DNA from 2 places in the Streptomyces telluris genome. Region 1 is predicted to be linked to the other one. Evidence: riboswitches for the same ligand, from Rfam matches in the RefSeq annotation. Region 1 holds a riboswitch; the other holds the start of a gene.
What was found. A riboswitch is a leader RNA that binds a small molecule or an ion and turns the genes downstream of it on or off. The one in region 1 is predicted to bind glycine.

Region 1 (3,399 bases):
GTCCCAGGTCAGGGCGGGCCGTACGGGAGTCCGTCCCCTTCCGTCACAGCACTGGCCGCAGCCACCGGGTTGCACAGGGACACCGCAGGTCACACGGTGATCGGGCAGCTGCCCTGCAGCGCCACCGGCTCCGCCGCCCCGCCGGCCGGCCGGGTCCTCGCACCGAAGGGAACCCCCAGCATGCGTGTCAACAAATTCGCCGCCTCGGCGATAGCCGTCGCCGCCTGCGGCTCCGTGGCCGTCGGCGTCGCGGGCCCCTCCCTGGCCGCCGTGAACGCACCGGACCCCGACATGTCCGTCGTGCTCCCGGCCACCGGAACGAAGTCCGCGCCCGGCGTGCACCAGCAGCTCGACGCGGTGGGGCAGCTGGGGGAGGCGCTCACGCTGGTCTCCCGGATCGGCAAGGAGGCGCAGTCCAGGACGCCGGACGCCGACGCGCTCAAGGAGATGCAGCAGCGGCTGCGGTCGTCGGCGAACCGGCTCGCGGACTCCCTGCGGAAGTCCCCGCCCTCCTCGGGGCGCCCGGCGGTGGCTCCGCCGGACGACGTCCACGACCTGCTGAAGAAGCTGCAGAAGGCGATCGAGAAGCTGATCGGCGCGGCCACGAAGAACGACGCGGAAGGCGTCCAGTCGGCGATCACGGAGGCCCTCGCCGTCGTGAAGGACCTCCTGGCGAAACTCCCCCTGACGGAAGACGGCTCGACCCTGCCGGCGCCCCTGCCGCTGTAGGCGGCGCCGGGCCCGCCTACTCGAAGGTGATCCTCCGCAGCGCGTCCACCGCCCCGCGGTCCAGCAGGACCACCGAGGCGACCCCGGCCGGCAGGCGCCCCGGGCGGTCCGTGAGCAGCGGGTCCGGGACCGGCGGCTGCGACACCGACGCGAGCAGCCGGGCCATCGCCCGCCGGTGCCGGCGGAAGGCGTACGGCGAGACGCCGCGGCCCCGCGCCGCCTGGCCGGCCAGCGCGGTGCCCGGCGGCACGTCGAGGAGGAGCAGGTGGGCCGCGCCACCCCGGCGCCGTGCGTCACGCGCGACCCAGCGGCGGACCCAGCCGCGCTGCCCGCAGTCGTGCACGACGGCGCTCGCGGTGGAGCGCAGGGCGCGGCGCAGCGCCGCGTAGTGCGCGAGCCGGGCGAAGGGCCGGTAGATCGCGTACGGCAGCCAGCCGGGTGCGTGCCGCTCCAGGCGCTCCCGGGTGTCCTGGGAGTCGACGCACCAGACGACGCCGTCCTGCGCGTCCAGCACGGACACGGCCCGCCGGATGAGCGTGGACTTCCCGCTCCCGGGCAGCCCGGAGACGATCAGCACGTCCCCCGCGGGGAAGCGCAGCTCCCCGCGGCCCGCTCCGGAGCGCAGGTCGAGGACCCCCGCCCGGGGCCGCGCCGCGCCGCCGTCCGCCGCGGCCGCGCCGTGCGCCCGCGCGGGCCCGGCCGTCCCTGCCGTCGGTGCTGTTCCCATCCGTTCCGCCCCTCCCCCGGGCCCGGTCACCGCCCGTCACCGCCCCCTACCCACAGAACGTAAAAGAAAGGTAATCGAATTCGGGGGCCGCCAGGCAGTCCGTAACGCGCCCGTACGTGCAATGATGTGCGCGCCAACTGCGTATCCAACTGCATACCGGCCGCTCGAATCCGCGCGGGAGAGTCCCAGGCTGCACGCCACGCCGTGTGCGCTGGGCGCCGAAGGAGCAAGTTCCTCCCTTGAATCTCTCAGGCCCCGTACCGCGCGGACGAGGCAGATCTGAAAAGCGGGCCGCACCGTGCGCGGCTCCACCCAAGGTGCAAGCCGGACCCCCCGCGTGTCGCGGCGGCTCCCGGTGAACCTCTCAGGTTCCGATGACAGATGGGGAGGACGTCCTCACTGCCATGTCCGGGAGCCCACACCATGACCGACACCCCTCGCCGCACAGCCCTCGACGCCCTGCACCGCGAGCTCGGCGCGACCATGACCGACTTCGCGGGCTGGGACATGCCGCTGCGCTACGGCAGCGAGCGCGACGAGCACGTCGCGGTCCGCACCCGCGCCGGTCTGTTCGACCTCTCGCACATGGGTGAGATCACCGTGACCGGCCCGCAGGCCGCAGCCCTGCTGGACTTCGCCCTCGTGGGCAACATAGGGAGCGTCGCCGTCGGCCGCGCCCGCTACACGATGATCTGCCGCGAGGACGGCGGCATCCTCGACGACCTGATCGTCTACCGCCTCGCCGACGCGGAGTACATGGTCGTCGCCAACGCCTCCAACGCGCAGACCGTGCTGGACGCGCTGACCGAGCGCGCCGCCGGCTTCGACGCGGCCGTCCGCGACGACCGCGACGCCTACGCCCTCCTCGCCGTCCAGGGCCCGGCCTCGCCGGCCATCCTGAAGTCCCTGACGGACGCCGACCTGGACGGCCTGAAGTACTACGCGGGCCTGCCGGGCACCGTCGCGGGCGTCCCTGCCCTGATCGCCCGCACCGGCTACACCGGCGAGGACGGCTTCGAGCTGTTCGTCGCCCCGGGCGACGCCGTGAAGCTGTGGCAGGCCCTCACCGAGGCGGGCGCGGACGCCGGCCTCGTCCCCTGCGGCCTCTCCTGCCGCGACACGCTGCGCCTGGAGGCGGGCATGCCGCTGTACGGGCACGAGCTGACGACCGCGACCACCCCGTTCGACGCGGGCCTGGGCCGGGTTGTGAAGTTCGAGAAGGAGGGCGACTTCGTGGGCCGCGCCGCGCTGCAGGCGGCCGCGGAGCGCGCCGAGGCGCAGCCGCCGCGCAAGCTGGTCGGCCTGATCGCCGAGGGCCGCCGCGTGCCGCGCGCCGGCTTCCCGGTGGTGGCCGGCGGCGAGGTCGTCGGCGAGGTCACCTCCGGCGCCCCCTCCCCCACGCTCGGCAAGCCGATCGCCATCGCCTACGTGGACGCGGCGCACGCCGCCCCCGGCACGCAGGGCGTGGGCGTGGACATCCGCGGCAGCCACGAGGCCTACGAGGTCGTGGCCCTGCCCTTCTACAAGCGGCAGCGTTGATCTTCCCCGCGGCTCGCCCGGGCGCTTCCCTGCCCTCTCTCATCTCCCTCTGTCAAGACCCGTTGCACAAGCACTCACGCGCATCCAGGAGAATCTAGCCATGAGCAACCCCCAGCAGCTGCGCTACAGCAAGGAGCACGAGTGGCTGTCGGCCGTCGACGCGGACGGCGTGGCCACGGTCGGCATCACCGAGTTCGCCGCCAATGCGCTCGGTGACGTCGTCTACGCCCAGCTCCCGGCCGTCGGTGACACCGTCACCGCGGGCGAGACCTGCGGCGAGCTGGAGTCGACCAAGTCGGTCAGCGACCTGTACTCCCCGGTGACCGGCGAGGTCACCGCGGCCAACCAGGACGTCGTGGACGACCCCTCGCTGGTGAACTCCGCCCCCTTCGAGGGCGGCTGGC
Region 2 (3,399 bases), on a different contig from region 1:
GCGCAGCATGGCGGTCTCGGAGCGGTGCTCGTGGAAGACCGGGTGCGTGAGGTAGTCACCGGTGCGCAGGAGGGCCTCGGGGAGGGCCTCGGCGGCCACCGCGTCGAGCGCCTCGACGTCGCCGGTCACCCCGAAGGCGGCCCAGACGGAGTCCAGGTGGGCACGGGTGGTGGTCTCGTCGCAGGCGATGCCGACGTGGTCGGCGTCGGTCAGGCGCAGGTTGACGCCGCGCTCGCGGGCGGCCTCGACGACCTCGGCGGCCCGGCCCGGGACGCGCGCGGTCAGGGTGTCGAAGTAGGAGCCGTGCACGAGCTCGACGCCCCCGGCGCGCAGGCCCTCGGCGAGGATCGCGGCGTAGCGGTGGGTGCGGCGGCCGATGGCGGCCAGGCCCTCGGGGCCGTGGTAGACGGCGTACATGCCGGCCATGACGGCGAGGAGCACCTGGGCGGTGCAGATGTTGCTGGTGGCCTTCTCGCGGCGGATGTGCTGCTCGCGGGTCTGCAGGGCCAGGCGGTAGGCCTTGTTGCCGTCGGCGTCCACGGAGACGCCGACGAGGCGGCCGGGGAGGCTGCGGGCGAACTGCTCGCGCACGGCCATGAACCCGGCGTGCGGGCCGCCGAAGCCCATCGGGACGCCGAAGCGCTGGGTGGTGCCGACGGCGATGTCCGCGCCGAGCTCGCCGGGCGAGGTCAGCAGGGTCAGGGCGAGCAGGTCGGCCGCGACGGTGACGATCGCGCCGAGCTCGTGGGCGCGCTCGATGGCCGGGCGCAGGTCGCGCACGGCGCCGGAGGCGCCGGGGTACTGCAGGAGGACGCCGAAGACACCGCGCTCGGCGATCTCGTCCGGGATGCCCGCGCTCAGGTCGGCGACGACGACCTCGACGCCCGTCGGCTCGGCGCGCGTCTCGATCACGGCGATCGTCTGCGGCAGGGTGTCGGCGTCGATGAGGAAGACGCCCTTCTTGACCTTGCCGACGCGCCGGGACAGGGCCATGGCCTCGGCGGCCGCGGTGCCCTCGTCCAGGAGGGAGGCGCCGGAGGTGGGCAGCCCGGTGAGGTCGGCGACGACGGTCTGGAAGTTGAGCAGGGCCTCCAGGCGGCCCTGGGAGATCTCCGGCTGGTAGGGCGTGTAGGCCGTGTACCAGGCGGGGTTCTCCATGACGTTGCGCAGGATCACCGGCGGGGTGAACGTGCCGTGGTAGCCGAGGCCGATCATCGGGGCGAGGACCTGGTTGCGGTCGGCGAGCGTCCGCAGTTCGGCGAGGACCTCGGCCTCGCTGCGGGCCTCCGGCAGGGCCAGGGCGCCCACGCTCTTGATCACTTCCGGCACGGCGGCGGCAGTGAGCTCGTCCAGCGATCCGAAGCCGACCTGGGCGAGCATCTTGGCCTGGGCCTCGCCGTCGGGACCTATGTGGCGGCGCTCGAACGGGGTGTCCCGCTCCAGGTCGGAAAGGGCGATGCGGTGGGCAGTCATCTGCGGAGGCCTCCTGGTCGTTGCGACCTGCGAGGGGTACCACGGCGCGGGTACCCGGACGGCCTCCCCCTCTGTCATCTCAACCTGAGAGCTTCACCGGACCGCAACGCACGGCCCGGCTTTCACCGTCGGTGAGGAAGGGCTTCGGCGCTTGACTGACCGGGCCCGCCCTGCTTTCCAGAGTGACCTCGTCCATGCGGTACGGGTGCCTGAGAGATTCCGGGGAGGATTTGCTCCTTCGGCGCCTCCGTCGGCCCCACTGGGGTGGGCTTCCGGAGGACTCTCCCGCACGGATTCTGCGGCCATTCGCCAGCCTACCAGCGAGGCTTTCCCGCCGGATCTCCCGAGTGGCCGCTTCTCGCTTTGTGTTTTTACGTGGGGGGAGGTGCCGATACAGGGAGGAACCGTGCAGAGCGACATCGATCCCCGGAGCCTGATCGGACGGAAGGTCTTCGACCGCGACGGGGCGAAGATCGGCACGGTGGACGAGGTCTATCTCGACGACGCCACGGGGGAGCCGCTGTGGGCGGCCGTACGCACCGGCTTCTTCCGGCGGGACGCCTTCATCCCCCTGGCGACCAGCGAGGTCTCCGGAGACAACCTGCGCACGGCGTACGACCGGGCACTGATCAAGGAAGCCCCCGACTTCGGCGTCGGCCGCCACCTCTCCCCCGAACAGGAACTGCAGCTCTACCACCACTACCGGCTGGGCATCCCGGGCTCGGGGCGGGTGGCGGGATCGGACCCGGGACCGGGAACGGTCCGGGGAACGGCGTCCCCGCCGGAACGGGGCGGGGAATCCGGGCCGGGGCCGGGATCCGCCGCCCCCCGCGGCGCCGACCCGTCCTCCGGCGGATCGGCGAGCTGATCCGCCCCCGGCTCCTGACGTACGAGCGGCAGCGGATCCGCCGGCTCCAGCGCGGGGTCGTCGACCGCGAAGGTCCGTACCCGGCCCGGCTCCGACCAGGGCTGTTCGAAACGGACGGTGACCCGGCCGACACCGCTCCCCTGCACCCACCCCGCCCCGTACTCGGCGTGCCGCACGTCCAGCCCCGGCAGCCAGCGCCGCGGCTTCACCTCCGCGCCCACCGCCTCCCCCTGCGCCTCTCCCGGCCTCTGCGGGGCCTCCGCCGCGCCCGTGGCGGCCGCCACGGCCGCCACCGCCGCCGCCTCGCTCGCGGCCTGCGCGAAGAGGTCCTCCTGCGTGTAGTCGGCGAGCCCGCTGACCCCGACGCCCAGCAGCCGGACCCCCGCCGTGGTGTCCACGCCGTCGATCAGCCGGGCCGCCGCCTCCTTGACCACGGCGGGGTCGTCCGTCGGGCCGCGCAGCGTCTCCGAGCGGGTCAGCGTCGAGAAGTCGTAGCTGCGCACCTTGATGACCACCGTCCGGCCGGACCGGCCCGCCGCCCGCAGCCGCTGCACGCACCGCTCGGCGAGCCGGGAGATCTCCGTCTGCACCCGCGACCGGTCGGTCAGGTCCTCCTCGAAGGTGTCCTCCACGGAGACGGACTTGGCGTCCCTGTCGGCGACGACGGGACGGTCGTCGTGCCCGGTGGCCAGGGCGTACAGCCCCCCGCCGTGGGCCTTGCCCAGGAGCCGCACGAGCTCCGCCTCCCCCGCCTCGCCCGTCTCGGCGACGGTCGCGATGCCGGCCCGGCGCAGCGTCTCGGCGGTGGCCGGGCCGACGCCCGGAATGACGCGCACGGACATGGGCCCCAGCAGCTCCAGCTCTGTGCCCGGCTCGATGAGCACCAGGCCGTCGGGCTTGGCCTCCTCGGAGGCGATCTTCGCGAGCATCTTGGAGCCGGCGAGCCCCACCGAGCCGCTGAGGCCCGTGGCCGCGCGGATGTCCCGCCGCAGACGCTCCCCCACGGCCCGCACGGCCGCCGACGTGGGCTCGACGCCCCCGGCCTCCAGATCCACGAA

Region 2: linked by a shared signal. The riboswitch ahead of gcvP (aminomethyl-transferring glycine dehydrogenase) and the one ahead of gcvT (glycine cleavage system aminomethyltransferase GcvT) in region 1 are both predicted to bind glycine.

Annotation. Positions count from the first base shown of each region.
Region 1 is NZ_JANIID010000002.1:244,028-247,426, forward strand. It holds gene NQU55_RS03140 (hypothetical protein) at 181-729, shown strand; gene NQU55_RS03145 (AAA family ATPase) at 746-1,456, opposite strand; glycine riboswitch at 1,622-1,729, shown strand; gene gcvT (glycine cleavage system aminomethyltransferase GcvT) at 1,880-2,995, shown strand; gene gcvH (glycine cleavage system protein GcvH) at 3,096-3,399, shown strand, end outside.
Region 2 is NZ_JANIID010000018.1:9,453-12,851, reverse strand. It holds gene gcvP (aminomethyl-transferring glycine dehydrogenase) at 1-1,473, opposite strand, end outside; glycine riboswitch at 1,661-1,771, opposite strand; partial or broken gene NQU55_RS37135 (PRC-barrel domain-containing protein) at 1,859-2,056, shown strand; gene NQU55_RS19765 (DNA polymerase IV) at 2,173-3,399, opposite strand, start outside.